3 regions of the Citrobacter sedlakii genome follow, and region 1 is predicted to be linked to each of the others. Evidence: predicted binding sites of a transcription regulator. Region 1 holds the regulator's gene; each other region holds the start of a gene.
The links. Region 1 encodes Fur, which represses iron uptake genes when iron is present. Its sites were predicted from a motif close to ATAATAATGAGAACNACTATCAA; they were not measured.
Positions count from the first base shown of each region.

Region 1 (8,124 bases):
CCCGCCGGGGTCAGTTCGTCATCCGATAAACTGACCAGAAAGTTGGGACGGCTGAGGACCGGATTATGGACGCCGATCACGCGCAGGTCGTCCTGGTCCAGTCGGGAAATCGCCGCGCCAGGTTGTAGGGTGGCGCCCAGACCGTCGCGGACCGCCCGCATCAGTAGCGTCAGACCGTCAATTTCCGCAACGATATCAACCTGCAGCGCGTGCTCTTGTGCGATAGCCTCCAGTCTGCCGCGCAGACCGTGGCCCTGACTGGGCATCACGAGGGGAATATTCGCCAGTTGAGCAGGCATGATGTTGTCTTCAGGGAATATAGCCAGCAGGGGGTGGGGGCCGATCAGAAACAGCCGCTCTTCCAGAACCGGCTTCGCGCTCCAGCGCAGGATCTTCTCTTTCTGAAAGACGACCGCTAAATCAAGCTGGCGGGTGTTAATCATCCGCTCAAGATTGCCGGAGAGACTCTCCACGACGTGCAGCCGCACGTCAGCGTAGCTTTCCCGCATGGCGTTAATAAACGGAATGCCCAACACCGATGCCGTACTGGGCGCCATACCGACGCTAACGTGGCCGGATAACCGCGCCTCACGCGCAGCAAGAATGGCGTCGTCGGCATGCCGTAGCGCCAGTTGCGCCTGAGAATAAAAGGCCAGCCCCGCGTTAGTGGGCGTGACGCCGCGCGACGTTCGTTGCAGCAGGCGGATGGCGAGTTCACTTTCCAGACGTGTCATTTGTTGGCTCAGCGCCGAGACGCCAATGTCGAGATCCAGCGCGGCGCTACCCATGCTGCCGGTTTCAACAATACGAACAAAATAACGTAACTGGCGAAGTTCCATTTCGATTCTCCGGACAGGTCAGGGAAGGGAATTTTTACATTAAAACAACACGGGCGGGGAGGGAAGGAAAACGGCGGGATCGCGCCCACAAAAAAGCCAGCCCGCAGGCTGGCTTTCATCAAGCGTAAAATTATTTGCCGTCGTGCGCGTGTTCATCTTCGCGGCAGTCGCCTTCGGCGCAATGGCCATAGAGATAGAGGCTGTGGTTCGTTAAACGAATACCGTGCTTCGCCGCAATCTCACGCTGACGGGCTTCAATCGAATCATCACTAAATTCAATCACTTTGCCACAATCGAGGCAAATAAGGTGATCGTGATGATGCTGCTGGGTCAGCTCAAAAACGGATTTGCCGCCTTCAAAATTGTGGCGGGTTACGATACCGGCGTCATCAAACTGGTTCAGCACGCGATAGACGGTCGCCAGACCAATTTCTTCACCCATGTCGATCAGTCGTTTGTATAAATCTTCCGCACTGACGTGATGGTTATCCGGTTCCTGAAGCACTTCCAGAATCTTTAAACGTGGAAGCGTTACTTTCAGGCCAGCCTTCTTTAATGCGGTATTGTTGTCAGTCATGCGGAATCTGTCCTGTTGCTAAACGATTCACTTCATACGAGAAGTGACAGAAATTGCATTCGAGATAATGCCTCTCATTATAGGACTGCCATCCTTAAATGAAAACTGCAAGCCTCGGGCAAATGTTAATAAAAACGTGGTATTGCCTGGAAATGAGAGCGCCACCTAATAACTCCCGCACATTGTACAGGGATGGGCAAGAAAGTTACAAATTTGTAGCAATTATTTTGATTGGTTTTGTCTATTGATGCGGCGCAAATGGTCTTTGCGCCGCACGGTCATCAGGCGTTGATGATTTCATCCAGGTGCAGTTCTTCAGAAATCTGCTTAACCCATTTCTCAACGCGCTCGGCGGTCAGTTCTGGCTGGCGATCTTCGTCAATGGCCAGACCGACAAAGTGATCGTCATCGGCCAGGCCTTTCGACGCTTCAAAATGATAACCCGCGGTCGGCCAGTGACCGACGATGGTCGCGCCACGCGGCTCAATGATGTCGCGGATAGTACCTAACGCGTCGCAGAAATATTCCGCGTAATCTTCCTGGTCGCCGCAGCCGAACAGCGCCACCAGCTTACCGTTGAAATCAATCTCTTCCAGAGTCGGGAAGAAGTCGTCCCAGTCACACTGCGCTTCGCCATAGTACCAGGTCGGGATACCAAGCAGCAGGATGTCATAGCCTTCAAGATCTTCTTTGCTGCTTTTTGCAATGTCATGCACGTCGGCAACATCTTTACCAAGCTGTTTTTGAATCATTTTTGCGATATTTTCGGTGTTCCCGGTGTCGCTGCCGAAAAAAATGCCAGTGATTGCCATGAGTAAAGTAACCTCTTGAAACTTATTGAAATGGTGGGGGCAAATTGCCCACAGATAAGGGCAATCATAGCAGAACAGTCAGGTATGCGGAAATAGCAAACGCACGCGAGTGCACTCCCTGCTACATGATAGTGATAAATTGTGCGGGTTTCAGACTGAACCCTGGCGTCGCAACGTCGCCAGTTGGCTCATCAGGATTTCTTCGATCAGCTCGCTGCGGCTGATGTCGCGCGATTCCGCCAGTTCATTCAGGGCGTCGACGGCTTCCGCGTTGAGCTTAAGTTCAACACGTTTCAGGCCACGAACTTTGTCGCGTTTAAGCTGGTTGCGCTTGTTAATGCGCAGCTGTTCATCGCGTGAAAGCGGATTGGTTTTAGGTCGTCCCGGGCGACGCTCGTGCGCGAACAGATCTAATGTCGTACGGTCCGTTTGTTCTTTGGCCATGATTTTGGTGACTTCGGGGAAACAATCAGCCAGGCCTCTGCCCGGATGGATAGCGCGCCATCATACATCAGCGGATGGGGCACGCCAACGTTCGCGCGCGCAATCGCGCGCGGACGCTGAGTTTTTAATCAGTTTGCGCTGTCGTTCAGATAACGACGAATGGCGCGCAGCACTGCGTCAGGTTTTTCGGCATGAACCCAGTGGCCTGCGCCCGCGATGACATGCGCGCGCGCCTGTGGGAATTGCGCGAGCAGGTCGTCGCGATACGTCTCGGTGACGTAAGGGGAATTGCCGCCAGGGATAAACAACGCCGGGCGATCCCAGGCTGGAATCGGCTCCCAGCCGACAATATGCGGATACTGATCCCACAGCACCGGCACGTTAAAGCGCCATTCGCCGTCAACGTACGACTTCAGCAGAAACTGAATCACGCCCTCTTCTCTGAGATGGTCGCGCATGACGGCAGCCGCCTCCTTGCGCGTCGTGGCCTGAGACGCCGTCACGGCGTTGATCGCCGCGAAAATCTCATCGTGGCGTCGTACCTTATAATCTACCGGGGCGATGTCGATCGCCACCAGACGATCGATGCGTTCCGGAGCCAGCGCGGTCAGGGCCATCACCGCCTTGCCGCCCATCGAGTGGCCAATAAACGTGGCTTTTTCGATCTGCTGCGCATCCAGAGTGTCGAGCAGATCCTGCGCCATCGCCGGATATGTCATCAGCGGATCGCGGGGCGAGAGGCCGTGGTTACGCATATCAACCTGGAGGATATCGTGATCGCTGACCAGCTCGCGGGCCAGCACGCCGAGATTGTCCAGGCTGCCAAACAGACCGTGAACGAGGACGATGGGAGAATTATTGTGCAGGTTTTGTGCAGTTTGCGCTCGGATATTCAATTTCATGGCAAAGTTCTTTTTTTCGCTCTGTCGGGTTAGGGTATTATGTTGACCATTCTGCCACTGGGCTGCAACTGATACGGTTTACTCCGAGTTTTTTGTTCAGCCAGGTTTGACGCTATCCGCTGTTGGGATTTGCTCCTATAATTCCAACGATTTGTATTCAGATCAGTTATGACACCGCACTGGATTAAGATGAAAACGATTGAAGTTGATGATGAACTCTACAGCTATATTGCCAGCCACACCAAGCATATCGGCGAGAGCGCGTCCGACATTTTACGGCGTATGTTGAAGTTTTCCGCCGCATCGCAGCCCGTCGCGTCGGCGACAAAAGAGGCACGCGCCGCGCAGCCTGTGAGCGCAGAAGTGAAACCCGTCAATCCCGTCAAAGACAAAGTGCGCGCTATGCGTGAGCTGCTGCTGTCCGATGAATATGCGGAACAGAAAAAAGCGGTGAATCGCTTTATGCTGGTGCTGTCTACACTTTACTCACTGGATCACCAGGCGTTTGCCGATGCCACCGACTCGCTGCATGGTCGCACTCGCGTCTATTTCGCGGCGGATGAACAGACGCTGCTGAAAAACGGCAATCAGACCAAGCCGAAACATGTGCCTGGCACGCCGTACTGGGTGATCACGAACACCAACACCGGCCGTAAATGCAGCATGGTCGAACACATCATGCAGTCAATGCAATTCCCGGCGGAATTGATTGAGAAGGTTTGCGGAACAATTTAATGCTTGCATAAAAGGACCAGGCAATGGCAATCCACAACCGTGCAGGTCAACCTGCGCAACAAAGTGATTTGATTAACGTCGCCCAACTGACGGCGCAATATTATGTACTGAAACCCGAGGCAGGGAATGCCGAGCACGCGGTGAAGTTCGGTACCTCCGGACACCGCGGCAGTGCAGGTCGTCATAGCTTCAACGAGCCGCACATTCTGGCGATTGCCCAGGCTATCGCCGAAGAACGTGCGAAAAACGGTATCACCGGCCCTTGCTATGTGGGGAAAGATACCCACGCGCTGTCCGAACCGGCGTTTATCTCGGTGCTGGAAGTGCTGGCGGCCAACGGTGTCGACGTGATTGTTCAGGAGAACAACGGTTTTACCCCGACGCCTGCGGTGTCGAACGCTATCCTGGTTCACAATAAAAAAGGGGGGGCGTTGGCGGACGGTATTGTCATCACGCCGTCTCACAACCCGCCGGAAGACGGCGGCATCAAATACAACCCGCCGAACGGCGGCCCGGCAGATACCAACGTCACGAAAGTGGTGGAAGACCGCGCAAATGCGCTGCTGGCCGACGGTCTGAAGGGCGTGAAGCGCATTTCTCTCGATGCGGCGATGGCGTCTGGCCACGTCAAAGAGCAGGATCTGGTGCAGCCGTTTGTGGAAGGGCTGGCGGAAATTGTTGATATGGCCGCCATTCAGAAAGCGGGCCTGACGCTGGGCGTCGATCCGCTGGGCGGTTCCGGTATTGAATACTGGAAGCGTATTGCGGAGCATTACAAGCTCAACCTGACCCTCGTGAACGATCAGGTGGATCAGACCTTCCGCTTTATGCACCTGGACAAAGACGGCGCGATCCGCATGGACTGCTCCTCGGAGTGCGCGATGGCTGGCCTGCTGGCGCTACGTGATAAGTTTGATCTGGCGTTTGCCAACGACCCGGACTATGACCGTCACGGTATCGTCACGCCGGCGGGGCTGATGAACCCGAACCACTATCTGGCGGTCGCTATCAATTATCTGTTCCAGCACCGTCCGCAGTGGGGCAAAGAGGTGGCGGTGGGTAAAACCCTGGTTTCCTCGGCAATGATTGACCGCGTGGTCAACGATCTGGGCCGCAAACTGGTCGAAGTGCCGGTGGGCTTCAAATGGTTTGTTGACGGCCTGTTTGACGGTAGCTTTGGCTTTGGCGGTGAAGAAAGCGCGGGCGCATCGTTCCTGCGTTTCGACGGTACGCCGTGGTCCACCGATAAAGACGGGATCATCATGTGCCTGCTGGCGGCGGAAATTACCGCCGTCACCGGTAAAAACCCGCAGGAACACTACAACGAACTGGCGGCGCGTTTCGGCGCGCCAAGCTATAACCGCCTGCAGGCGGGCGCAACCTCTGCGCAAAAAGCTGCGTTGTCGAAGCTGTCGCCGGAAATGGTCAGCGCCAGCACGCTGGCAGGTGATCCGATCACCGCGCGCCTGACCGCGGCGCCGGGCAACGGCGCGGCGATCGGCGGTCTGAAAGTGATGACGGAAAACGGCTGGTTTGCCGCGCGTCCATCCGGTACGGAAGACGCCTATAAAATCTATTGCGAAAGTTTCCTCGGCGAAGAACATCGCAAGCAGATCGAAAAAGAAGCGGTTGAAATCGTCAGCGAAGTGCTGAAAAACGCCTGATGCGTCAGGCGTTAGCGACAAATGAAAAGGCGCCGTAAGGCGCCTTTTTTGTCTCAGGATGGGGGCTAACTTACCCGTGCTTATTCTTCAGCTCAAAGCGCGGCGATACCAGTCCGTATAGCGTCCAGCCGAGGAAGGTGACAATCGATCCATACAGCATCGCTTCTTCCCCCGACGAGTAGAGCGCGTAGAAGCTGTACATCGCGCCAACAAACGCCACGAAGTTTGCCATTTTCGCTTTCGCTGGCGGGACGTTCGCCACCCGCTGAATAATCACCAGCGCGGCCATCGACAGGATATACGGAATAATATTGGTGACCACCGCCAGGTTGACCAGCACATTAAACTGGCTGTTCAGCGACGGGCTAATGGTCATCAGCGAGAGTCCGCTCTGAATAATCACGATAGTCAGCATCCCCTGTACCGGCGCATCGACCTTAGTCACCCGCGAGAAAATTTTCGGGAAATAGCCTTCATCGGCAGAGGATTTAAACACCTGAGCGATGGTGAACTGCCAGCCCAACAGGGAACCGCAGCAGGACATGATCATCAGCGCCATGATTACTTTCCCCACTTCCGGCGTGAACATCTGGGCAAACGCCAGACCAAACGGGGCCGTGGAGTTGGCCAGGTCCATGTTCGGCACAATCCCGGCAATCACGTTGGTGGAGATAATGTAAATCACCGCTGCGCCAAGCGTACCGCCAAGAACCGCTATCGGCACGTTGCGTTCAGGGTTATCCACCACTTCCGCGTTAGCACAGGCGGACTCCAGGCCGAGGAAAGCCCACAGCGTCATGGCGATAGACGACCCGACGGCGGTAAAGAACGGCACGTGATGCGGGTTCCATGAGTTCGCGTACAGCGTCGGACTGAACCAGAACCAGCCGATGATGCACAGGCCAACCACCGGAATGATCACCCCCCAGACGGTAATACTGCTGATCTGCCCGGTAATCCGCGCGCCGCCGAAGTTGGCAACCGTACAGATCCACAGAACGCCGATGGTGGCGAGGCCAATCTGCACCGGCGTGAGCGTCGCGCCGAACAGCTCGGTCCCGTAGCCCACCGCGGAAATGGCAATCGCCACGTTGGCGATTAACAGCGACACCCCATAGGTATAGTTGGCCATAAAGTTACCGGACTTGCCAAATGCATACTCCGCGTAGCCGCCCATGCCGCCAGATTTGCGGCTGAACATCCCGCACTTGGCGAACGCCCAGGCCAGCGCCATGGATCCGACAGCGGTGACCAGCCAGGAGATAATCGAAATGGTGCCGACCTCCGCCAGCTTGGTCGGCAGCATGATGATCCCGGAGCCCATCATGTTGACCATCGTCAGAATGGTAAGCTGCATCACGCCCATTTTGTTGGCTTTGGCTTTACTCATAATGTTTCTCCTTTCAGCAGACCGTCATGCTCTTGTCGCGCTTTGATCACGTAGCACCACACCTGCTTACGACCATCACATTCTTCGATGTAGACCCCCTGCAGCTCCGGCGCAAAGCCCGGCAGCAGGTTGATCCCTTCTTCCAGCGCGCTGAAATAGCGCAGCACCGCGCCGCCCCAGACTTCGCCGGGCACGACGCACAGCACCCCCGGCGGGTAAGGCAACGCGCCTTCCGCGGCAATACGGCCTTCGGCTTCCGGCAGCGGCACCAGTTCCACCTCGCCGCGCAGATAGGCGTAATTTGCCTCCTGCGGATTCATGCTGACGCGTGGGAAATGCGCTTTACGGAACATCTCTTTTTGCAACTGCTTAACGTTGTGGCGCGCGTACAGGTCGTGCATCTCCTGGCACAGCTGGCGCAGGCTGTATCCGGCGTAGCGTGCTTCATGCTGCTTGTAGATGGAGGGCAGCACGTCGGCCAACGGCGCGTCGGACGCCAGCAGTTTTTCGAAACGCACCAGCAGTGCGACAAGCTGCTGCAATTTCGCCATGTCTTCTGCCGGGGTCAGCAGAAACAGGATCGAGTTGAGATCGCATTTTTCCGGTACGACGCCGTTTTCGCGCAGGAAGTTGGCGAGAATGGTGGCCGGAACGCCAAAGTCGTCATATTCGCCGGTCCGCGCATTAATGCCCGGGGTGGTTAACAGCAGCTTGCAGGGGTCGACAAAATACTGATGCTCTGCGTAGCCTTCGAACGCGTG
Region 1 is NZ_CP071070.1:3,134,268-3,142,391, reverse strand. Features, by position in the region: gene tcuR (tricarballylate utilization LysR family transcriptional regulator TcuR) at 1-839, opposite strand, end outside; gene fur (ferric iron uptake transcriptional regulator) at 970-1,416, opposite strand; partial or broken gene JY391_RS23995 (fur leader peptide) at 1,409-1,494, opposite strand; gene fldA (flavodoxin FldA) at 1,698-2,228, opposite strand; gene ybfE (LexA regulated protein) at 2,379-2,672, opposite strand; gene ybfF (esterase) at 2,801-3,574, opposite strand; gene seqA (replication initiation negative regulator SeqA) at 3,764-4,309, shown strand; gene pgm (phosphoglucomutase (alpha-D-glucose-1,6-bisphosphate-dependent)) at 4,333-5,973, shown strand; gene potE (putrescine-ornithine antiporter) at 6,044-7,363, opposite strand; gene speF (ornithine decarboxylase SpeF) at 7,360-8,124, opposite strand, start outside.

Region 2 (8,124 bases), 2.1 Mb from region 1:
TAACACGACGTTCCAGCTGAGAAGTGATGCTGTCAGCAACCAGTTTTGCGTCCAGTTCAGGTTTACGAACTTCGGCGATATTGATCTGTGCAGGAACGCCAGCGATATCCGCTACGACCTTACGCAGTTTTTCTACGTCTTCGCCTTTCTTACCGATAACGATACCCGGGCGAGCAGTGTGAATAGTCACACGGATGCTCTTAGCCGGACGCTCGATAACGATACGAGATACGGACGCTTTAGCCAGTTCCTTCGTCAGGTACTGACGTACTTTAAAATCGCTGTCCAGGTTGTCAGCGAATTCTTTGGTGTTCGCAAACCAGGTAGAGTTCCATGGTTTTACAATACCCAGGCGAATACCATTAGGATGTACTTTCTGACCCATTGCTAGTCTCCAGAGTCTCAGCGATCGGACACAACCACAGTGATGTGGCTGGTGCGCTTCAGGATGCGATCTGCACGACCTTTTGCACGCGGCATAATGCGCTTCATGCTCGGGCCTTCGTCTACGAAAATTTTCGTAACTTTCAGATCGTCAATGTCAGCGCCATCGTTGTGTTCAGCGTTAGCAATGGCAGATTCCAGAACCTTCTTGACCAATACAGCCGCTTTCTTGTTGGTGTAGGTCAGAATATCCAGAGCCTGCGACACTTTCTTACCGCGAATCAGGTCAGCAACAAGGCGGACCTTCTGAGCAGAAGAACGAGCATGGCGATGTTTAGCGATAGTTTCCATCTCTTCCTCCTACCTTATTTCTTCTTCGCTTTTTTATCAGCAGCGTGGCCGCGATAAGTACGAGTCGGTGCGAATTCACCCAGTTTGTGACCGACCATTTCATCGGTTACAAATACCGGAACGTGCTGACGACCATTATGGACAGCGATGGTCAAACCGATCATGTTAGGAAAGATCGTTGAACGACGGGACCAAGTGCGCAGGGGCTTCTTGTCTCCGCTTTCCACCGCTTTCTCTACCTTCTTCAGCAAGTGCAGGTCAATAAAAGGACCTTTCTTGAGAGAACGTGGCATGGCTTATCCTCTAAAATTATTTGCTACGGCGACGTACGATGAATTTATCAGTACGCTTGTTGCTGCGGGTCTTCTTACCTTTGGTCTGAACGCCCCACGGGGTTACCGGGTGCTTACCAAAGTTACGACCTTCACCACCACCATGTGGGTGGTCTACTGGGTTCATCGCGGTACCGCGAACGGTCGGACGAACACCACGCCAGCGTGCAGCACCTGCTTTACCCAGAACGCGCAGCATATGCTCAGCATTGCCAACTTCGCCCAGAGTTGCACGGCAGTCTGCTTCGACTTTACGCATTTCACCAGAACGCAGACGCAGGGTGACATAAGCACCATCGCGCGCAACGATCTGAACGTAAGTCCCTGCGGAACGTGCCAGCTGACCGCCTTTACCTGGTTTCATTTCTACGTTATGAACGGTAGAACCAACCGGGATATTGCGCATCGGCAGGGTGTTGCCTGGTTTGATTGCAGCATCAACGCCAGATTGGATCTGGTCGCCAGCTTTCAGGCCTTTAGGGGCCAGGATGTAACGGCGTTCGCCATCTTTGTACAGAACCAGCGCGATGTTCGCGGAACGGTTCGGATCGTACTCAAGACGCTCAACAACTGCCGGGATACCGTCTTTGTTGCGTTTGAAGTCAACAATACGATAAGCCTGCTTGTGGCCACCACCGATGTGACGAGTGGTGATACGGCCATTGTTGTTACGACCACCGGATTTGCTGTTTTTTTCCAGCAACGGAGCAAAAGGTTTGCCCTTGTGCAGCTCAGGGTTAACCACTTTAACTACGTGGCGACGACCCGGAGATGTCGGTTTACATTTAACAACTGCCATTGTATTACTCCTCCGACTTACTCAGCGCCGCCAACGAAGTCCAGGTTCTGGCCTTCTTTCAGGGTGACGTAAGCTTTTTTCCAGTCGCTACGACGACCGATACGCTGTCCGTGACGTTTAACTTTCCCTTTAACGACCAGGGTGTTAACGACTTCGACTTCGACTTCAAACAGTTTCTGCACAGCAGCTTTGATTTCTGCTTTGGTCGCGTCTTTAGCAACTTTGAGAACGATGGTGTTAGTTTTTTCCATCGCAGTAGACGCTTTTTCAGAAACGTGCGGTGCGCGCAGCACCTTCAGCAGACGTTCTTCACGAATCATGCCAGCATCTCCTCAACTTGCTTAACAGCATCAGCAGTCATTACGACTTTGTCGAAGGCGATCAGGCTAACCGGGTCGATACCCGTCGCATCGCGTACGTCAACCTTGTGCAGGTTACGTGCGGCCAGGAACAGGTTTTCGTCCAGCTCACCGGTGATGATCAGCACATCTTCCAGAGCCATGTCTTTCAGTTTCTGTGCCAGCAGCTTAGTTTTAGGCGCTTCAACAGAGAACTTCTCGACAACGATCAGACGATCCTGACGTACCAGTTCGGACAGAATGCTTTTCAGCGCGCCGCGGTACATCTTCTTGTTAACTTTTTGACTGTGGTCCTGCGGACGCGCAGCGAAGGTCACGCCACCAGAACGCCAGATCGGGCTCTTGATAGAACCTGAACGCGCACGGCCGGTACCTTTCTGGCGCCACGGTTTTTTACCGGAACCAGTTACTTCAGCACGAGTCTTCTGAGCACGAGTACCCTGACGAGCACCAGCTGCATAAGCAACAACAACCTGGTGAACCAGCGCTTCGTTGAAATCACGACCGAAGGTAGTTTCGGAAACAGTCAGCGCGCTCTGCGCGTCTTTCAATACTAATTCCATTGCTATCCCCTTACGCCTTCACAGCTGGTTTAACGATCAGGTCGCAGCCGGTTGCACCCGGGACCGCACCTTTAACCAGCAGCAGGTTGCGCTCAGCGTCAACACGTACTACGTCCAGGCTCTGAACAGTGACACGTTCGTTACCCAGCTGACCTGCCATTTTCTTGCCTTTGAACACTTTGCCCGGAGTCTGGTTCTGACCGATAGAACCCGGAACGCGGTGAGACAAGGAGTTACCGTGAGTCGCGTCCTGGGTACGGAAGTTCCAGCGCTTAACGGTACCTGCGAAACCTTTACCTTTAGAGGTGCCAGTTACGTCAACTTTTTTAACTTCAGCAAACAGCTCAACGCTAATGCTCTGACCTACGGTGAACTCTTCGCCTTCAGCCAGACGGAATTCCCACAGACCACGGCCAGCTTCTACGCCAGCTTTAGCAAAATGACCCGCTTCCGGCTTGGTTACACGGTTAGCTTTTTTAGCACCGGTGGTAACCTGGATTGCGCGGTAGCCATCGTTAGCCAGGTCTTTAACCTGAGTAACACGGTTTGCTTCAACTTCGATTACGGTTACTGGGATTGAAACGCCATCTTCAGTGAAGATGCGAGTCATGCCCACTTTTTTACCGACTAAACCAATCATTGTTTCAACCTCTCAATCGCTCGATGACCTGATTAACCCAGGCTGATCTGCACGTCTACACCGGCAGCCAGATCCAGACGCATCAGAGCATCAACGGTTTTCTCGGTTGGCTCAACGATGTCAACCAGACGCTTGTGAGTGCGGATTTCGTACTGGTCACGCGCGTCTTTGTTAACGTGCGGGGAGATCAGAACGGTGAAGCGCTCTTTGCGGGTCGGCAGCGGGATCGGACCACGGACTTGCGCACCAGTGCGCTTAGCAGTCTCGACGATTTCCGCGGTTGATTGATCGATCAGACGATGATCAAACGCTTTCAGGCGGATACGGATTCTTTGGTTCTGCATGAGACCAGAGCTCCAATTATTTTATAAACGAAAATGATTACTCCTCAGACCCATTACGATTGATGGGAGAGTGTAACCGTTCTTACGTAGCTCCCCGATTGGGAGCATTGTGAGATAACCAAATCGGTTACCCGAGGTTCAAATCGAACCTGCCGTCGATTAAGACAAGCCCGCGCATTATACGCAAATCTCAGCCTGACGCAAGCATCGCGTAGATATTAAACATTTTCCCCTGAATGCGAGCGGCCTTCAGCGTTGTATTGCAATGCAAACTCGGCTGACAATGACGGCGGAAATCCGCGCGCATATCCTGATAATGCCGCTTGTTCTCCGGCAGTCCTTCATTACAGTGGCGCTTTTTAGCTGGGAGATTGCCCAATGATAACCGCCCTGCCCTTTCTGCTTTGCTATGTTTCATCGACCCTGTATCTGGCGCTTTATGACTTACGCACCGGTTTGCTGCCAGACCGCGTCACCTGCCCTCTGTTGTGGATCGGGTTGGTTTTTCATCAATGCTTCTTTCCGGCACGGCTCGCCGATGCGTTATGGGGCGCCGTCGCAGGCTATATGGGATTTGCTGGCTTGTACTGGACTTATCGGTTTATTCGCAGACAAGAGGGGCTGGGTTATGGTGATGTGAAGTTTCTTGCCGCGCTGGGCGCGTGGCATGGATGGTCATCGTTACCGCTGTTGGTGCTTTGCGCATCGCTGCTTGCCAGCCTGTGCGTCGCAGTAGAGACGCTCATTTGCGGAAAGAGAGCGTTAAAAAACCCGCTGCCTTTTGGGCCATTTCTGGCGGCGGCGGGTTTCATCACTGGATGTCATCAATTGATGACTGGGGGTATTAGCTTGTGACCTGAATCTGCGATTGCAGGTAATTCTGGATACCCAGCTTAGCGATGAGATCCAGCTCGGTTTCCAGCCAGTCAATATGCCCTTCTTCATCCGCCAGGATCTCGATCATCATGTCCCGGCTGACGTAATCATGTATGGTATCGGCATAGGCGATGGCTTCACGCAGGTCTTTTGCCCCTTCAAGCTCGAGCCGAAGATCGGATTGTAACATCTCTTCGACGTCTTCACCGATACCCAGCTTGCCAAGATCCTGCAGGTTTGGGATCCCTTCGAGAAACAAAATACGCTCGATGTATTTATCGGCGTGTTTCATCTCATCTATGGATTCATGGTACTCGACATCATTAAGGCGAGTGAGTCCCCAGTTTTTGAACATACGGGCATGAAGAAAATACTGGTTAATCGCGACAAGCTCATTTCCCAATAGTTTATTGAGATAATTTATGATTTTAACATCACCTTTCATTTTATAGTCCCTCCGCTTCCACTCTCTTGAGCGTAGATGGGGCTACAGGGATGTCAAAAAAAAGAGTGTGACTCAGGCGATTTCTTTAAACTCTGGCATTTGCGTCAATTCGTCCTGCATGACTTCACGTGCCGCTCGTATACATTTACCGCATTGATTTCCGACAGGAATAAACTTACGTAACTGTTGGAACGATTGAGGATGAAACTGACGTACAGCCTGACGAATTTTCTTATCACTTACACCATTACACAAACAAACGTACATGATCGCTCCCGTTCAATTTCTGCGCAAAGTGTAAATGAGAATAGTTATGATTACAATAGCACAACTCTGCTTACGCGGCGGAAGGAAAGACAAATTTGCGAAGATTTGTGACAGCTGCGTAGCAGGCAGCAAAAAGGGCGCCGAAGCGCCCTTTTCAGTTCAATACTAATTAATGAATAATTAGCCCAGAACTTTAGCAACCACGCCCGCACCTACAGTACGGCCGCCTTCACGGATTGCGAAACGCAGGCCGTCGTCCATCGCGATCGGGTGGATCAGGGTAACAACCATTTTGATGTTGTCGCCCGGCATTACCATCTCTACGCCTTCCGGCAGTTCGATGGTGCCAGTCACGTCAGTTGTACGGAAGTAGAACTGCGGACGGTAGCCTTTGAAGAACGGAGTATGACGGCCGCCTTCGTCTTTGGACAGAATATACACTTCAGATTCGAACTTGGTGTGCGGCTTGATGGTGCCCGGCTTCGCCAGTACCTGACCACGTTCGATTTCTTCACGTTTGATACCACGCAGCAGAACACCTACGTTCTCACCCGCACGGCCTTCGTCCAGCAGTTTGCGGAACATCTCAACGCCAGTACAGGTAGACTTCGCAGTCTCTTTGATACCAACGATTTCAACTTCTTCGCCCACTTTGATGATACCGCGCTCTACACGACCGGTAACAACGGTACCACGACCGGAGATGGAGAATACGTCTTCGATCGGCAGCAGGAACGGCTTGTCAATCGCACGCTCTGGTTCCGGAATGTAAGAATCCAGGAAGCCTGCCAGTTCGATGATTTTCGCTTCCCACTCTGCGTCGCCTTCCAGCGCTTTCAGAGCTGAACCACGAACGATCGGCGTGTCGTCGCCCGGGAAATCGTACTGAGACAGCAGTTCACGAACTTCCATCTCTACCAGTTCCAGCAGCTCTTCGTCATCAACCATGTCGCATTTGTTCAGGAACACGATGATGTACGGAACGCCTACCTGACGACCCAGCAGGATGTGCTCACGGGTCTGCGGCATCGGGCCATCAGTCGCGGCAACAACCAGGATCGCGCCGTCCATCTGCGCAGCACCGGTGATCATGTTTTTAACATAGTCGGCGTGGCCCGGGCAGTCTACGTGTGCGTAGTGACGGGTCGGGGTATCGTATTCAACGTGAGAGGTGTTGATGGTGATACCACGCGCTTTTTCTTCCGGCGCGTTATCGATCTGGTCGAATGCGCGAGCAGCACCGCCGTAGGTTTTAGCCAGTACGGTAGTGATTGCAGCGGTCAGGGTAGTTTTACCGTGGTCAACGTGGCCGATGGTGCCGACGTTAACGTGCGGTTTTGTACGTTCAAATTTTTCTTTAGACACGGCTATATTCCTTACTATAGCGCTCTCCCCTTATGGAGAGAGCACGGGACTTAGGTTTTAATCCTGTGGATTATTTACCACGGGCTTCGATTACGGCCTGAGCAACGTTGCTCGGTGCATCATCATACTTCAGGAATTCCATAGTGTACGATGCGCGACCTTTGGTCAGAGAACGCAGCTGAGTTGCATATCCGAACATTTCAGACAGCGGAACTTCAGCGTGGATCTTAACGCCAGTAACTTCAGATTCCTGACCGCGCAGCATACCGCGACGACGGCTCAAGTCACCAATGACGTCACCGGTGTTCTCTTCCGGCGTTTCTACCTCAACCTTCATGATCGGCTCAAGCAGAACTGGTTTCGCTTTCTTAAAGCCTTCTTTAAAGGCAATAGACGCAGCCAGTTTAAACGCCAGTTCCGAGGAGTCAACGTCATGGTAAGAACCGAAGTGCAGACGGATACCGATGTCAACAACCGGATAACCAGCCAGCGGGCCTGCTTTCAGCTGCTCCTGGATACCTTTATCAACGGCAGGGATGTATTCGCCAGGGATTACACCACCTTTGATGTCGTTGATGAACTCGTAGCCTTTCGGGTTGGAACCCGGCTCCAGCGGGTACATGTCGATAACAACATGACCGTACTGACCGCGACCACCAGACTGCTTCGCGTGTTTACCTTCGATATCGGTAACTTTCGCGCGAATCGCTTCACGGTAAGCAACCTGAGGTTTACCGACGTTCGCTTCAACGTTGAATTCACGCTTCATACGGTCAACGATGATGTCGAGGTGCAGCTCACCCATACCGGCGATAATGGTCTGGTTAGATTCTTCGTCAGTCCATACGCGGAATGACGGGTCTTCTTTAGCCAGACGGCCCAGAGCCAGACCCATTTTTTCCTGGTCAGCTTTGGTTTTCGGTTCTACGGCGATGGAGATTACCGGCTCAGGGAATTCCATACGCTCCAGGATGATCGGGTGATCCGGATCGCACAGAGTGTCACCGGTGGTCACGTCTTTCAGACCGATCGCCGCAGCGATGTCGCCCGCGCGAACTTCTTTGATCTCTTCACGTTTGTTAGCGTGCATCTGAACGATACGACCGAAACGCTCACGTGCGGATTTCACGGAGTTCAGTACGGTATCACCAGAGTTAACCACACCGGAGTAAACGCGGAAGAAGGTCAGGTTACCCACGAACGGGTCGGTAGCGATTTTGAATGCCAGTGCAGAGAAAGGCTCGTCATCGCTAGCGTGACGTTCAGCAGGCGTATCTTTACCGTCGTCCAGGATACCGTTGATCGCAGGTACGTCAACCGGGGATGGCAGGTAATCAATTACCGCATCCAGCATTGCCTGAACACCTTTGTTCTTAAAGGCAGAACCACAGGTAACCAG
Region 2 is NZ_CP071070.1:463,654-471,777, reverse strand. Features, by position in the region: gene rpsC (30S ribosomal protein S3) at 1-385, opposite strand, end outside; gene rplV (50S ribosomal protein L22) at 403-735, opposite strand; gene rpsS (30S ribosomal protein S19) at 750-1,028, opposite strand; gene rplB (50S ribosomal protein L2) at 1,045-1,866, opposite strand; gene rplW (50S ribosomal protein L23) at 1,884-2,186, opposite strand; gene rplD (50S ribosomal protein L4) at 2,183-2,788, opposite strand; gene rplC (50S ribosomal protein L3) at 2,799-3,428, opposite strand; gene rpsJ (30S ribosomal protein S10) at 3,461-3,772, opposite strand; gene JY391_RS02195 (prepilin peptidase) at 4,151-4,627, shown strand; gene bfr (bacterioferritin) at 4,617-5,093, opposite strand; gene bfd (bacterioferritin-associated ferredoxin) at 5,166-5,360, opposite strand; gene tuf (elongation factor Tu) at 5,541-6,725, opposite strand; gene fusA (elongation factor G) at 6,796-8,124, opposite strand, start outside.
Region 2: bfd (bacterioferritin-associated ferredoxin) is a predicted target of Fur. The motif match lies at 5,395-5,417, and genes of this name have one in related genera.

Region 3 (8,124 bases), 460 kb from region 1:
GCCGTTCGCTGGCGAATTCTGCGGCAACCTTGTGGCATCCGGAAGCCCACGGCGACTGGGTGCGACCGGGGATTATTCTGTACGGAGCGTCGCCTTCCGGCCAGTGGCGTGATATCGCCAATACCGGGCTGAAACCCGTCATGTCCCTTTGCAGCGAAATCATCGGCGTGCAGACGTTGAAAGCCGGCGACCGGGTTGGTTACGGCGGGCGTTTCACAGCCCAGCACGAACAGCGGATCGGTATTGTCGCGGCGGGGTATGCCGACGGCTATCCGCGCCACGCCCCAACGGGAACGCCGGTTCTGGTTGACGGCGTGCGCACGATGACGGTGGGTACGGTCTCTATGGATATGCTGGCGGTGGATTTAACGCCCTGTCCGCAGGCGGGGATTGGCACGCCGGTTGAGCTTTGGGGCAAAGAGATTAAGATTGACGACGTCGCCGCTGCCGCCGGCACCGTCGGTTATGAGCTCATGTGCGCTCTGGCGCTGCGCGTGCCGGTTGTGACGGTGTAACTTATTGAACGATGCCGGGCGACGGCTACGCGTGTCCGGCATCGCCATCGTTATTCTTCGTCTTCTTCTCCCGCCACGCGCACCCCGACTTTGCGCACTGCGTTATCTTCTTTTTCGGCGACCGTCCAGATCATGCCGGCAAATTCAACCTGGTCGCCCACGACTGGCGCGGCGCCGAGCAACTGCTGGACAATTTCACCCAGCGTCTGCTGTTTGTCGCGATACTCGGTTCCGTCTTCCAGCCCGTAAATCAGCGCCACATCGGCGAATTTCGCGCTCGCTTCCAGAATGAAATCACCGAAGAAACGCTGGTCCAGCGCCACCGGCGGTGACTGGCTGAAGAGTTTCCCCAGCGCAGGCAAATCGCGTTCGCGTCCTATCACGCAGAGCACATCGCCTTCCTGTAAACGGGTGCTGCCGGTTGGGTGAAACAGCTCATTGTTGCGGAACAGCGCTGCAATGCGCGTCTCCTGCGGCATATGCAGATCGCGAAGGGCCGCGCCCACACACCATTTGTCGGCGCTGAGCTGGTAGACAAACTGCTCCCAGGGGTTTTCCGGATGAATATCCAGTCCCACCCGGGAAACCGGCCAACCCACGGGCGGCACCACGACCTTCGCTTTTTTCGCCGCCCACGAGAGCGAGGTGCCCTGAAACAGCAACGAGATCAGCACCACGAAGAAGGCGACGTTGAAAAACAGGCGCGCGTTGTCCAGACCGGCCATCATCGGAAACACCGCAAGAATGATGGGAACCGCGCCGCGCAGTCCAACCCAACTGATGAATACCCGCTCGCGCAGGTTAAAGCCGCGGAACGGCAGTAACCCGGCAAAAACCGAAATGGGACGGGCAAAGAAAATCATCCACGCCGACAGCATCAGCGCCGGGACGGCTATGGGCAGCAGGTCAGACGGCGTAACGAGCAGTCCCAGTACGAGGAACATGGCAATTTGCGCCAGCCAGGCCAGCCCATCGAAGTTTTGCAGTATCGCGTAACGGTTGCGGATCGGGCGGTTGCCCAGCAAAAAGCCGCACAGGTACACCGCCAGGATCCCGCTGCCGTCCAGCGCGGTGGTTAAGGCGAAAATCAGGATCCCGCCGCTCAGCGCCAGCAGCGGATACAGACCGCCGGGCAAGGAGATGCGGTTGATCATCTGTTGAAGCAGGTAGCCGCCGCCTAAGCCAAGCGCGATCCCGAGACCAAACTGCTGAATGATATGGACCGCGAACATCCAGCTCAGGCCGGTCTCATGCTGCTGGATCATCTCAATCAGGGTAATGGTGAGGAATACCGCCATCGGGTCGTTACTGCCGGATTCGATTTCCAGCGTTGAGCCCACGCGTTCGTTCAGCCCCTTGCCGCCGAGCAGCGAAAAAACCGCCGCGGCGTCGGTAGAGCCGACAATCGCGCCAATCAGCAAGCCTTCGATCAGGTCCAGCTTAAACAGCCACGCCGCCATCATGCCGGTCAAGCCAGAGGTGATCAGCACGCCGACGGTCGCCAGCGACAGCGCCGGACCCAGCGCGACGCGAAAGGAACTGGCCTGGGTACGCATCCCGCCATCCAGCAGGATAATCGCCAGCGCCAGGTTACTGACCATATATGCAAACGGATAGTTGTCGAACGGTATACCGCCCACGCCATCAACGCCTGCCAGCATGCCGATGGCGAGGAAAATAACCAGAATGGGGATACCGAGACGTGACGAAAATGAACTGAGTAAGATACTGCTGGTGACGAGGACGGACCCCAGGATAAAAAGACTGATTATTGCAGTGGCGTCCAACGGTCGTATTCTCCTCAATTATGCTTTTTTATTCATTAAGCCTAACATATTAACGACCGTTCCCGCGGATTAGTTAGCCCTCGCCAGCGCTTTTTTTAAGATTTCAATACCGGATGACCGGACAGCGTAAGCTGAGCGCCATTGGCGTCATTACGCAAAACCGCATGCGCACCCAGCGGCAGCGTCACGGTGCGTTGTTCGTGGCCAAAATCAAGCCCGGTGATGAGCGGAATAGCGAGGCGTTCGCGTAAGAACGCATAGACGGCGTTGAGATCGTATCCCGCGTCATACTCATTTGGCGCGCTACCGCTAAAGCTACCCAGCACAATGGCGTTCTGACGGTTGAGGATGCCCGCGTCAAAAAGTTGCAGTAGCATACGCTCAACGCGGAAGGGGTGCTCGTTGATATCTTCCAGCACCAGAATACCGTTTTCAATTTTCGGTATCCACGGCGTGCCGATGAGGGAAATCAGCATCGCCAGGTTACCGCCCCAGAGAGTGCCTTCGGTATGACACGCCGGGCCTTCGCTGCGCCACGCCACTGAATACACCGCGTTACGTAGCGCCCGCCAGAAATGATCTTCCGTAAAACGGTCCAGTTCCGGCGCGCCAAAATTGCCTGCCAGCATCGGACCGCTGAAGGTAATGACCTTACCCAACGCCAGCAAACCGCACTGGATCGCCGTAAAATCGCTGTGTCCGCATATAAGCAGCGGATCCTGCTGCTGACGCGCGGCCAGCGCCTGCCAGTCGATATGCGCCAGCAGACGGCTCGCGCCGTACCCGCCGCGCACTGGCATGACGATAGTACCAGGCATCGTCAGGTTAACCAGTTCAGTGATATCCGCCAGGCGCTCCGCTTCGGTACCGGCAAAACGCTGATAACGTCGTCCAACCACGGCGGTATTTTCTACCTGGTGACCAGCCTGTTCCAGACGTTGAATACCCAGTGAAGCCGCTTGCTGATTAATGCAATAGCCCGAAGGGGCAATTAAGTGAAACCGGGACATGGCAATTCCTTGCTACAACAGAAACCTAATGTATATCATGCCGCCTATAGTAGAACGTTTTGCCGGATAACGCCTGGCTTATCCGGCCTGCATTGTTGTATTGACGCCGAATAAACGCCCGATGCGTCGGCCATAAGGACAGATGACGTGAAATTGAGATGGTTTGCTTTTTTGATTGTGCTGCTTGCTGGCTGTAGTTCAAAACCCGATTATAAAAATCCGCCGTGGAACCCGGAAGTGCCGGTAAAACGGGCAATGCAGTGGATGCCGATCAGTGAGAAAGCCGGCGCAGCCTGGGGTGTCAGCCCGAAGCTGATTACCGCGATTATCGCCATTGAATCCGGCGGCAACCCCAGTGTGGTAAGCAAATCCAACGCTGTCGGGCTGATGCAGCTTAAGGCGTCCACCTCCGGGCGCGATGTGTACCGTCGTATGGGCTGGAGCGGCGAGCCTTCCACCAGCGAACTGAAAAACCCGGAGCGTAACATTTCGATGGGCGCCGCTTACCTGAGCATTCTGGAAAACGGTCCGCTCGCAGGCATCGAAGACCCGCAGGTGATGCAGTACGCGCTGGTGGTTTCGTATGCGAACGGCGCGGGTGCGCTGCTGCGTACCTTCTCCTCCGACCGTAAAAAGGCGATCGAAAAAATTAACGATCTGGATGCGGACGAATTTTTTGAGCATGTCGTCGATAACCATCCCGCGCCGCAGGCGCCGCGCTATATCTGGAAGCTACAACGCGCGTTGGACGCGATGTAATTATGTGCCCAGGTTGCAGGTTTTCGAGGGGTTATCGGCAGGGCGCGGCAGAACCTGAGACAACCCTTATCTACACCACAAGGAATAATTGCACTGCCCGGTTCGGCGTGGATCAACGACTTGCCTATACTTAGCTTACGGGCGCAAGAAGGTGTTGCGTGTGGTTTCACTGAACAGAGGGCCTCAACATGGGGATCATTGCCTGGATTGTTTTCGGTCTGATTGCCGGTGTTATTGCCAAACTGCTGATGCCGGGGCGCGACGGCGGCGGGTTTATTCTCACCTGCATACTCGGTATTGTGGGGGCGGTAGTGGGGGGCTGGCTGGCGACCATGTTCGGCATTGGCGGCAGCATCAGCGGTTTTAATCTGCACAGTTTCCTCGTCGCGGTGGTGGGCGCCGTTGTGGTGCTGGGCGTTTTCCGGCTTGTGCGGCGCGACTAACCCTCGGCACAACGGCTCCTGCGGGAGCCGTTGTTTTATGCGAAAAAATATACCGTAGAAAGGGTGTTGTTGATTTGCAAATAAAAATGAGAATAATTGCTATTCCTATTTCATATTATAACGATTCTCATGATGATAACCCCTTCACGCTTTCGCTTGCGCGCGCTCTCTGGCTGTATCTCACTGGCTCTGACCACTTCCTGTTATGCCGCAGAGGCAGACGAAGCCACTATCGTGGTGTCCGCGTCGGGGCAGGAGAGCTTGCTGCCTGCCTGGACCAACAGCGCGACCAAATCCGCAGCGCCTGAAAGTAAGACGCCGCAGGTGATTAATACTCTCGATAAAAAAGAAATCACGCTGCGCCATGCAACGTCGGTTAACGAGATATTGCGCTACGCACCGGGCGTGTCAACGGAAATGCGCGGCAATACGACCTACATGAGCGAGTACAAAATCCGCGGTTTCACCGTCGATCAAGAGTACTACAACGGCTTACAGTTGCCGTATAACGTCACGGGCAACACTAAAGCGCGCATCGATCCGCTGCTCATTGAACATGTCGATATTCTCAAAGGCCCCGCGTCGGTGCTGTACGGCAACGGCTCGCCGGGTGGGCTGGTGAATATTCAGGGCAAGACGCCGCAGGCGGAGCAGAAAACGGAGTTGGGTGTTATGACCGGTACGCGCAACCTGAAAGAAGGGTATCTGGACGCAACGGGAAACATCCGTGACAGCGACTGGAATTATCGCCTGCTCGGGAAAGCGACGGAAGGGAACGATCAGCCATATACCACGCGCTATGAAGATTACCTGCTTGCACCCTCCGTGAGCTGGCAGCCGGACGGCAGAACGCGTCTGACGATGGATGCGCTGGTACAAAATACGCCGTCGCTGTCGCCGTCGAATCCATTGCCCATCGCATATCTGCGCTCCGGTTATGCCGACCGTCGGGATTTTGCAGGCGATAAGTGGAGCGGCTTCAAACAACGTCAGTGGATGCTGGGCTACCATCTCGAACATGCGTTCGAGAGCGGCTGGGGATTCAGCCAGAAAGCGCGGTATTTTGACGTCGATACCCACCAGCGCAGCGTCTATGCCACCGGCAATGGCGTCAACCCGGTCTGGATGCTCGATCGCTTTGCCTACACCACTGATGAAGATCTTAAGAGCGTTAACATTGATAACCAGTTAACCAAAACGGTGCTGTTGGGCGACTGGCAGCATCACCTGCTGGCCGGTTTCGACTATCAGAAACTCGACAGCCATTATTTCTATCGTTATGCCAGCGCCACGCCGGGCATTGACATGCGCCATCCGGATTTCCACCAGATTCATACTGACGATCTCGGCCTGTACACCGCGCAAAAAAATCGTCTTTCTTACCGACAAAATGGTTACTATCTCCAGGACCAGATCATCTTTGGCGGCGTAAACCTGCTGGCCAGTATCCGCTACGATGACTATCGCTCGACGACCACTGACGCGCTGCAGAACGGCGAGAAAACGTGGATCTCCCAGGATCGGGTGACCAAACGTATTGGCGCGCTGTACGCTTTTGCTAACGGACTATCCCCGTTTATCAGCTATTCTGAAGGCTTCAGGCCGATTTCGCCGCAGGGCACGCTGACGACCAAAGACGTGAAGCCGACCACCAGCAAACAGGTGGAGGGCGGGGCGAAGTATCTGCTGGCTGACTATGCCACCACCTTTACCGCTTCGGTATTCACTATTCGTCAGAAAAATGTCCTTTCGGCGACGCCAACATGGGATTACCGCCAGACTGGCGAAATTGAGTCAAAAGGCGCTGAGCTGTCCCTCATCAGTCGTCCTGCTGACAACGTCACGCTGATCGCCAACTACGCCTACACCCATGCGATTAATACGAAAGATGAAAGCTACGAAGGAAAACGGCCCACTCAGGTACCGGAAAACGCCTTTACGCTGTGGGGCGATTACACCTTCGATAGCACTGCGCTACGCGGGCTCATGCTGGGCGCTGGCGCGCGCTACACCGGACCGATGGAGATTTCGCCGGATAACACAGCCGGGAAGCTGGGCGGCACGACGCAGTACGATCTGGCAATGTCTTACCGCCTGGGCGAAGTGTTACCTTCGCTCAGCGGCGTGACGCTAAAGGCCAGCGCGCAGAATGTCACCAATAAAGAGACCTTCAGTTGCTACGACAGCACCAACTGTTGGATCGGGCGCGACCGGACTGTTCAGGTTGGCGCCAGCTACAGTTTCTGACAGAGATCTGCGCACCGGCCTGGCGCCCCAGGCCGGTTAGCGCCATGATTACGGCGTGGCTTGTGTTTGCGCGTTTTCAGCGCTTGTCGGCTGAACGGCAGGCCGGGTGGAGGGGACGCTGTCGCAGGGTTTTTCCTGCGGACAGATCAGGTCGAGCATTTTCAGCGTGACGCCGTTCGTCCAGCCAAACCCATCCTGCAGCGGATATTCACCGCCGCCACCGCCGGTGCCAGTGCTGCTGACATCATACTTCTCTACCAGCTTCTGTTCCCGATCGTAGGTGTGCTGAACATTAGTCAGGAAACGCCAGGTCACCTCCATCGCCACTTTTTCCTGCCCGTAGTTCTGCAATCCTTCGGTGGCGACCCACTGGAGCGGCGCCCAGCCGTTTGGCGCATCCCATTGCTGACCGCTTTTCACCGACGTAGTGGCAAGGCCGCCAGGCTGGAGCAGGTGCGCCTGGGTAGCGACGGCCATTTTGTGGGCGCGATCTTTCGCGGCGGCATTGACGTACAGCGGGAACAGCGCGGCGGCGGTAAGCGGATTACGTACCTGTTTGCTCTTAAGATCGTAGTCGGCGTACCAGCCCTCTTTGTCGTTCCACAGGTAATGTTCGATGGCTTTCTGACGTTCGTTCGCTAACCGATCATAATGACTGGCCTGTGCGTCGTCGCCTGCTGCTTTGCTCGCGCGGGCGAGGATTTTTTCCATCTTGTAAAGCAGGGAGTTGAGATCCACGGGCACAATGCTGGTGGTCCGAATCGTACCGAGCTGCTGCGGATCATCCATCCAGCGCGAGCTGAAATCCCAGCCAGAGGCCGCAGCCGAACGCAGATCGCGGTAGATTTCCGTGGCCGGACGATTGGGGTTGCTTTTCGCGGTGGCGATATCCTCCACCCAGGATTCGGGGCGCGGCGTATCCCGTTCGTCCCAGTAGCGATTGAGTACGGCACCGTCATCCATTTTCACCACCCGCTTATGCTGTTGGCCTGGCTGTAACGTGTCGACGCCTTCCATCCAGTAGCTGTACTCTTTTTGTAACTGCGGCAAATATTTTTTCAGCGTGTCATCGCCTTCATGCTGCGCCAGTAATTCGACCATAAAAGAAAAGAAGGGCGGTTGCGAGCGGCTCAGATAATAGGTGCGGTTACCGTTCGGGATATGCCCGAAGGCGTCAATTTCCCAGGCGAAGTTCGCCACCATATCGGCAATTTTGTCCCAGTGACCGCTTTCGGCCAGCCCCAGCATGGTGAAATAGCTGTCCCAGTAGTAGATCTCGCGAAAGCGCCCGCCGGGCACCACATAAGGTTCAGGCAGCGGCAGCAGGGAGTCCCATTTACCCGCGCTTTCGGTTGAACGGGTC
Region 3 is NZ_CP071070.1:2,671,766-2,679,889, reverse strand. Features, by position in the region: gene dadX (catabolic alanine racemase DadX) at 1-515, shown strand, start outside; partial or broken gene JY391_RS24075 (hypothetical protein) at 527-631, shown strand; partial or broken gene JY391_RS12845 (potassium/proton antiporter) at 632-2,302, opposite strand; gene ldcA (muramoyltetrapeptide carboxypeptidase) at 2,398-3,312, opposite strand; gene emtA (membrane-bound lytic murein transglycosylase EmtA) at 3,460-4,071, shown strand; gene JY391_RS12830 (GlsB/YeaQ/YmgE family stress response membrane protein) at 4,260-4,514, shown strand; gene JY391_RS12825 (TonB-dependent siderophore receptor) at 4,650-6,761, shown strand; gene JY391_RS12820 (alpha,alpha-trehalase) at 6,810-8,124, opposite strand, start outside.
Region 3: JY391_RS12825 (TonB-dependent siderophore receptor) is a predicted target of Fur. The motif match lies at 4,595-4,617, and genes of this name have one in related genera.